One region of the Metabacillus rhizosphaerae genome, then DNA from elsewhere that is predicted to be linked to it. Evidence: riboswitches for the same ligand, from Rfam matches in the RefSeq annotation. Region 1 holds a riboswitch; the other holds the start of a gene.
What was found. A riboswitch is a leader RNA that binds a small molecule or an ion and turns the genes downstream of it on or off. The one in region 1 is predicted to bind S-adenosylmethionine.

Region 1 (4,436 bases):
AAAGAACTAGAGCTTGAAATGGGGAACATATGTGAATATTTCAATTGTGACAATTGGCAAGCTGAAAGAAAAGTATTTAAAGCAAGGGATTGATGAATACTTAAAACGTCTTTCAGCTTATGCAAAGATAGAAGTAATAGAACTACCTGATGAAAAGGCTCCTGAAAACCTAAGTGAAACGGAAATGGAGCAAGTAAAGGAAAAAGAGGGAGAGAGGATACTAAGCAAAATAAGTGATGACACACATGTCATTGCTTTAGCAATAGAAGGAAAAATGAAATCCTCAGAACAGCTCGCAAAGGATCTAGATCAGCTAGCTACATATGGAAAAAGTAAAATTGCCTTTGTCATTGGTGGCTCACTCGGTTTAAGCCATACTGTTATGAAACGGGCCAATGACAAACTATCATTTTCAAAGATGACGTTTCCACATCAACTAATGAGGTTGATTTTGGTGGAACAGGTTTATCGGGCTTTTAGGATTAATCGGGGTGAACCGTATCATAAGTAAATGAGGTCATTAATAGATGCTTTAAACTTTTTGAATGGTTTCTAGTACTATAGCCTTGAACAAAGAGGGGAGACATGAATATACAACGAATTTTATATACATAGTATGTAGGTTTAATTATTTTTTATAGGGGGCTTTTCTATGAAAATATTACGTTTAGGTCATGCGATGTATGTATTTACAACTAAAAAGGGAAATCGGTACTTAGTCGACCCATTTTTTGATATGAACCCAGGTTGTCCAAGTGAGTATCAAACAGAAGAATTTTTGTCCAAGATTAATGGTGTGTTATTAACACATGGACACTTTGATCACACAAGCGGACTTGAAAAATTAAGAAAAGCTAATTCGAGTTGTTTAGTATTAGCACAATATGAATTAGCACTGATTTTAGGTCAAAAGGGTTTTGAAAATGTTTATCCTATAAATTTTGGTGGATCTTTTGATTTCGGTGACATAAAAGCTACTATGGTACCTGCTCGTCACTCATCTAGCTACGGTGAATTAGGGGGAAGCCCCATTTATGCCGGAGAATCAGCAGGGTATGTATTAGATTTTGAGGATGATCATACGTTGTATCATTCTGGCGATACAATGATTATGACGGATATGAAACTAATTCAAGATTTAAATCAACCATCTATTGCAATTCTTTCTTCTTCAGGTCAATTTACAATGGGCCCAAAAGAAGCAGCTTATGCAGTGGAACACTTATTAGATGTTAAATTTGTAATCCCAAGTCATACATTTCCTAGTGAAAACACAGCAATATCACTAGAATCTTTAAATGGATTATTACAGGCATTTCCAGTTGTGGGAAATATGATTGGGAAAGATCATGAACTCAAAGATTATTTATCAAACCAACAAAAAACCGAGGTTGTCATTATTGGGTATGGGGAAGAAGTGACATTCTAGTAAAATATGATATTTAATGTTCCTTTTTTACTGCAGGTTTAAAACGATACAGTGACCTTATCACAAGTATAGAGAACATAGACTTTAGAAGTGAAGCAGAGTATAGCTTCACTTTTTTTGTTTTTAAAACAGACCATATGAGCAAGAATGAGGACGAAATGGAGATCAATTACTTGTTAAAATGAGTCCAATAAACATTAGGAGGAAATAAAGTGAACAAGATTCAGGAATTCAATGAGATGCACTTTTCAAAGGATATATTATTTCTAGGCAACACCTGGGATTTACTTTCAGCCTTAATGCTTAAAAAAGCAGGATTCAAAGCAATTGGTACGACAAGTTGGGGTATCGCTAACTCACTAGGATTTGCAGATGGAGAAATGATTGATTTTGATAGACATTTAGGAATCATTAAAACCATAGCAGATAATGTGAAAATTCCAGTTTCTGCTGATAATTGCTGCTTCAACATGAGAAAGCTCATAACAATTAAGAGCTTTAAAGTACTTCATTTAGAATCGTTAGGATGAACCGTAGCATAAGTATAAGTAAATGCGGTTTGGGGAGTGACATGGAAATTGGCTTTATTAATGAAAGTAAATAGGTTTTTAACATAACTTATCTAGAATTTATGAAATCTGTTTCGTAATGAATAGCAAAGAATAAATTATCAGAAATTCAATGTGAAAACAAGGTAGGCGGAGTGGAGATAGCAATACATAGATCTTCCATTGATTCAATGTTAGATATATGCGTTGTGTAGCAAGTCAGGTCGTCCTTTTTTACGAAAGATCGTTTGAATCTTCATTAGTTACCCTCCGGTTAATCCCAATTTAAAATGAAATAATTTAATGATCTAATCTTCAATTATATTTTTTTCACTTTACTAGCTGTGATTATTACTAATATTCTAAATACTCTAACTATACAGAAGTATATTGACAATTTTTTCATAGGTTGATAAGGTTAAAAAAATTATTTCTTATCCAGAGAGGTGGAGGGACTGGCCTTATGAAACCTCAGCAACAGGTCTACTAAGACACTGTGCTAACTCCAGCGGGTGATGAATCCTTGATAGATAAGAGCCTAAGTTTTTATTTGTCAGTAAAGCACTCTATTTTCAGAGTGCTTTTTTGATTTTTTCTGGATGTAAGATAAAGGAGAGTATGAATGGAGAACGAAAGTAAACAAGAATTTCAAAGAAAAATGCAAGCACGACATTTAGTAATGCTATCGCTTGGTGGAGTGATTGGAACTGGATTATTCTTAAGTTCTGGTTATACGATTCAACAGGCTGGTCCAATCGGCACAATTCTCTCATATTTAATTGGAGCATTAGTGGTTTATCTAGTCATGCTTTGTTTAGGTGAACTTTCAGTACATATGCCTGAGACAGGTGCGTTTCATAGCTATGCAACCAAATACATTGGTCCAGGGACAGGGTATACAGTAGCTTGGTTATATTGGCTAACCTGGACTGTTGCATTAGGTTCGGAATTTACGGCTGCAGGATTGCTAATGCAGCGATGGTTTCCATCAATCAATGTTTGGATATGGAGTGTTCTATTCGCAATTGTGATCTTTGTATTGAATGCTCTGACTGTTAAGCTTTTCGCTGAATCCGAATTCTGGTTTGCATCTATAAAGGTAATAGCAATTGTGATCTTTATTATTTTAGGAGTAGCAGCAATGGTAGGTTTTATTCCAATGACTAATTCGCAACCAGCACCATTCTTTACCAATTTTGTGAGTGAAGGTTTATTTCCTAATGGTGCTTTTGTAATTATAATGACGATGCTTGCAGTGAATTTTGCATTCTCGGGAACTGAATTAATAGGAATTGCAGCAGGAGAAACTTCAGATCCAGAAAAAACGATTCCAAAGGCAATTCGTACAACATTATGGAGATTGGTGATCTTTTTTGTAGGAACTATCGTTGTATTATCTGCGTTATTGCCTATCTCGGATGCAGGAGTATTAGAGAGCCCCTTTGTTGCAGTTCTTGAACGAATTGGTGTGCCATATGCAGCGGATATTATGAACTTTGTTATTTTAACAGCTATTTTATCTGCTGCAAACTCAGGACTATATGCATCTTCTAGAATGCTTTGGTCACTTGCAGATAAGAAGACTATATCACCAATTTTTGCAAGATTGACAAAACGAGGTGTGCCTATATATGCAATCATTTTCAGCATGTTAGGCGGTGGTTTAGCTTTGTTATCAAGTATTATTGCACCAGATACTGTATACATAGTGCTTGTATCCATTTCGGGGCTAGCTGTGGTTGCAGTTTGGATGAGTATTAGTGCTTCACAGTTTCTATTTCGCAAACAATTTATAAAAGAAGGAAATTCAGAAAAGGACTTGGTCTATCGTGCACCATTATATCCTCTAGTACCAATCGTTTCGTTTATACTTTGCCTTGCTTCATGTATTGGAATTGCATTTGATCCTACACAACGCATTGCGCTGTATTGTTGCATTCCATTTATTTTGTTTTGCTATGGAAGTTATTATATAACACAAATTTTAAAGAAAAGGAGAGTAGAATATGTCGAACAAAATCAACCCAATTAACGCTATTTTACGCGATCATTCAATCATGATTCTGGACGGTGCTCTAGCTACAGAGCTTGAGCAGCATGGGTGTGAATTGGACGATCCCCTTTGGTCTGCACGTGTTTTACTTGAAAATCCAGAATTGATTTATCAGGTTCATTCAGACTATTTTCGTGCTGGAGCAGACTGTACGATAACTGCAAGCTACCAAGCTACTATCGATGGTTTTTCCATGCGTGGTATCCGAGAAAAAGAAGCTTTGGAGTTAATTAAGAAAACGGTATTACTTGCAAGAAGAGCAAGAGATGATTTTTGGAAGGAAGAGATGCAAACGATTAGACCAAAGCCATTGGTTGCTGCATCCATTGGTCCTTATGGGGCTTACCTTGCAGATGGTTCAGAGTATGTAGGAAATTATGGTGTTACAGATGAAACATTAGCAGAA
Region 2 (4,436 bases), 510 kb from region 1:
CAGCTCACATATAAGCTCAAAAATATCTTTTTTCGCTCCGACATCCACGCCTTTAGTTGGTTCATCAAAGATATAAACGTCTGCATCAGCTATTAACCATTTTCCTATGGCAATTTTTTGTTGATTACCACCAGACAGATTTTGGACTCTTGCTTCTTCTGAAGGTGTTTTAATCCCTAGACTTTCAATAAGCTCTAATGCCTTTTGCTTTTCTGCCTTATGATTTAAGAAACTAAAAGGCCTTGTAAAAGCACCCAGATTTGCTGCGGTTAGATTTGTTGCAACTGACTCCATAACAAGAATTCCTTCTTTTCTTCTTTCCTCAGGTACTAATGCGATTCCTTGTTTTACTGCTTGATATGGATTTGATAAAGTTAACACCTTACCTCGTAGTTTTACCTCACCTGACTTTATTTTTGCTTCTCCGAATAAAGCTTTACATAATTCCGTTTTACCAGCTCCAACTAAGCCTGCAACCCCAACAATTTCACCCTTATGAACTGACAGAGAAATATTTCTTATTTTATCCGTATCTGAAAGAGTGTTTACTTCAAAGATCTTTTCACCAATTTGAGAGTGTTTTTTCGGGAATTGTTCTTGCAATTCCCTGCCTAGCATTTGTTCCACTACCTTACCTGTCGTGGTATCAGCAACAAACTCATGTGAAACTAACTTACCGTTCCTCATAATTGTAATTTCATCACAGATTTCAAAAATTTCTGGGAGCCGGTGGGAAATAAAGATGATTCCTACATCCTTCGCTTTAAGCTCTTGCACGATCCTGAACAACTCTTTTGTTTCTGAATGGCTAAGCGGGGCTGTTGGTTCATCTAATATAAGAAATTTACAATCTGTCGAGACTGTTCTAGCAATCAGTACCATTTGTTTTTCTGCCAAGGTTAACTCGCTAACTAATTTTTTGGAGGAAACATGAATGTTTAGGCTGTTCAAAATAACTGTTGCTTTTTTATGAAGATCCTTCCACCTTACAAATTGTCTTTTCCCCATGCCATTAACAGTATTTGATAGCATAATATTTTCCCCTACTGTTAAATTTGGTATGAGCGCAGTATCTACCTCTTGGTGAACAATTTGAATACCACAGCCTTGTGCTTCCTTTGGGGTACGGATATTTGTTTTATGATCATCAATTAAGATCTCACCAGTGTAATGGTCATAGGCACCTGATAAAACCTTCATTAACGTTGATTTCCCAGCACCATTTGCTCCAATTAGAGCATGGGTTGTACCACTTTTCATTGTAAAATCTACAGAATCTAATGCCTTCACACCAGGAAATTCGATTGAGACTTCTTTCATTTTTAATACTGTATGAATCATCATTTACCTCCTCTGATGTTAATGGAGAAAATTTTGCTATTATTCTATCAAAACCTATTTTTCATCTGTGGAGATTTCTACCAGTATATGGGGGATAAAAGCAAACACCCTCTTATACTAGACCAAGAGAGTGTTCGCTCATTTTCTTAAGAAATAGATTTTACTTTTTATAATACTCTTTTAATGTCTTCATCCATTCCTCTTCAAATGCGGTAGACTGTCCCCAACCTTCAACAGTATTTGCAAGATTTACCATATTAATAGGCTCGTCTGATTTCCCTAATACTTCACCAGAAATAAGTGATGCTTCAAGGTTATACGTTGCTGGCGTTTCTTCACCAGCTAGCTTTTTAGCTAACAATCTCATGTCAACTGCTCCAATTAACTTTGGATCAACTGCTGCCGTATATTTCCAAGAGCTACTCTTATCTTGCATTTCTTGAAGATCTGCATTCGATACATCAATACCGTAAATCTTAATTTCATCTCTACCAGCTTCTTTAATTGCACGTGCTGCACCGATTGCAAATGCATCCCATGTCGCGAAGATTGCATCAATTTCACCTTTAGGATGTTTATTAAGCATTGCTGCTACAGCATTTTGCGTTTTTACAGAAGTATCAGCTGCTGCCACTCCAAAGCGCTCAATTTCTTTAATACCAGAGTTACTAGCCAATTTCTCTTGGTAAACTTGATTACGTCTAACCATCGGAGGAAAGCCATCTACCCAAAGATACACAATATTTGCTTCACCATTAGTATCTTTAATAAGTTGGTCTAATGCTAATGTTGCAAGTGCTTCATCATCCTGAGATGTTAATGTTACATTTTCAATTTGTGCTAATTTTTCCGTTGAATCAAATGTAACAACACTTTTCCCAGCATCAACTAGTTTTTGAACCGCATTAACAGTTGCAGCGTCATCTCCGTGAGAAATAATAAATCCATCATAATCTTCTTCTAGTCCTTGTGCTATGGCATCATGAAATTTTGCCGTGTCTCCATTAGCTGTAAATACATCTACTTGAAAGCCTAATGCCTCTCCTTCTTCCTTCGCACCAGCTAAAAATTGTGCTGTATGATCATCTCCACCGATTTTACGAATGACTTTTATTTTCGCTCCCTCACCCTTAGCAAAGCGTTCTGGAACATTCTCCAATGAAACGTCTGGATTGCCCTTTGCTTTTGCAGGCTCATTAGTTTCTCCACCATTTGACGAACAACCTGTTAATAACAATGTAAATACGAGAATAAAAATAAATGCAGAGTGAAAAACTTTGTTTTTCATGATTGTAAACTCCCCTTTTCTTTTTTTAGTATATTTTTACTTTATTAACATCTATTATCTCTATTTAAATAAAGACCTTAGATAACACAAAAAACCTCTCTAAGATAGAGAGGTTTCGCCACAAGAATATATAGGAGTCTCCTCTCTTATCTTTCAAAACCGTAACGGTTTTGCAGGATTTAGCACCAATTCTATAATAGAACGGTTGCCGGGCGTCATCGGGCCAGTCCCTCTGCCACTCTTGATAAGAGATCGAATATGCAATTAAGTAAAGATAAGAATATGTATACTTTAATAGTGTATAGCATTAATGTCAACTATTATTTGAATATTTATATTAAATGATTTTTTTAAAAATTACCTCTTATTATGTTATAGGAAAATAATAATGTATCCATTTGATTATTACTCCCATTTACAGTTTGAATGCTTTCCCCCACAGACACAGGTGGTAAATCTCAGTTTGTTAAATTAATTATTTGATAAATTTTTTGATAGTAACTGTAAATACCAAGGGAAGAAGAATCTAAAAAGTGTAAAATAAACAGGAATTCCATACCATGTATTCCAATCGTTATTTACCATGTATCCAGACTTAACTAATCCTAATTCTAAGACAAAACATAATAATGTAAAAACAAAAGCAAAAATCCATTTCTTGTGAGGTTTATAAAAATTTACATAGATAGTAGCAATACTCGCAGGTACAAAGCTAATTAACATAGCATCACCTGGCTCGATTGTTTGTTTTTTTGCTAGGTCAAATAAATCGATTAACGACCCTGCAATGCTATCAGAAATCCAAGAAAACCCACTTGAGAAAACAATAGTAATAAATATACCGACCCATGTTAGATTTTTTTTTGGCATGATTAATACGAATAATATTGTTGTTATTACTAAGGTCCATACATACCATTCACCTTCATACTTCATTAATTCCATTAAATCACCTTATTATCATTTATTTTCAAATCAATTATCTTTTATGTTTATCTTGATATAATTAGTTGGAAAATATACCAATTCCTCCTCATCACCCTTTAAGCCTATGTTAATAAGGATAAAAGTAAAGAGGTTGTATAGAATAATGATGTGCAAAAGGAGGTGGAAGAATGCCAAATCGAAATGATAACAAATTTAGAAAAATTGAATCTGAAAGCGCGAAACAAGGGAAATCTCAAGAAGAGTATGCTGCTGAGCTTGAGAGGAACCGTGCGAGAAGTCAAGGAAAAAAATAATTGTATACTTAATGTTAAAGGTGAGCATTTTACTGTGCTTGCCTTATTTTATTTGCAGAATATAAGGGATCTAGTCCACTAAGTAAAAAGCATAAGTACATGGTGTATAACCAGTACTTATGCTAGAGACCTCTAAGCGATCAAACCCTATACATTAACTTTTACGCGCTTTTTTATAGATCGATCAAGAACAAGCGGCAGAACAAGAATAACTCCAATGACCATGCAAACAGCTGATACCTGATATGAAATCCCCAGACCCACCTGTTGTTTTAAGATTCCCGCTAAACTCATCATCAGTACCATCGCGCCCATAAAAAGAGGTGTCATGATCCCGTTTACTCTCCCTACAAAAGATTCCTCAGCATTTTGAAGAATCATTGTATTAATACTAATTTGAATAGCTGGCATCATTAATCCTGTGAAAAACTGGGCTATTAAAGTTAGCCATAAAATCTCCGAGAACCCAATGACTGAAATCATTAGGGCATTTACAAACATACCCGCTGCGAGCATTCGAATCGGTGTTACTTTCTTTGATAAAGCTAACGCGATTCCACCTCCAA

Region 2: linked by a shared signal. The riboswitch ahead of WCV66_RS01140 (sugar ABC transporter substrate-binding protein) and the one ahead of mmuP (S-methylmethionine permease) in region 1 are both predicted to bind S-adenosylmethionine.

The regions. Positions count from the first base shown of each region.
Region 1 is NZ_CP147403.1:722,560-726,995, forward strand. Features, by position in the region: gene rlmH (23S rRNA (pseudouridine(1915)-N(3))-methyltransferase RlmH) at 32-511, shown strand; gene WCV66_RS03695 (metal-dependent hydrolase) at 653-1,429, shown strand; partial or broken gene WCV66_RS03700 (isocitrate lyase/phosphoenolpyruvate mutase family protein) at 1,642-1,884, shown strand; SAM riboswitch class I at 2,409-2,514, shown strand; gene mmuP (S-methylmethionine permease) at 2,600-4,009, shown strand; gene mmuM (homocysteine S-methyltransferase) at 3,984-4,436, shown strand, end outside.
Region 2 is NZ_CP147403.1:215,494-219,929, forward strand. Features, by position in the region: gene WCV66_RS01135 (sugar ABC transporter ATP-binding protein) at 1-1,341, opposite strand, end outside; gene WCV66_RS01140 (sugar ABC transporter substrate-binding protein) at 1,502-2,629, opposite strand; SAM riboswitch class I at 2,773-2,880, opposite strand; gene WCV66_RS01145 (hypothetical protein) at 3,101-3,574, opposite strand; gene WCV66_RS01150 (hypothetical protein) at 3,745-3,870, shown strand; gene WCV66_RS01155 (MFS transporter) at 4,018-4,436, opposite strand, start outside.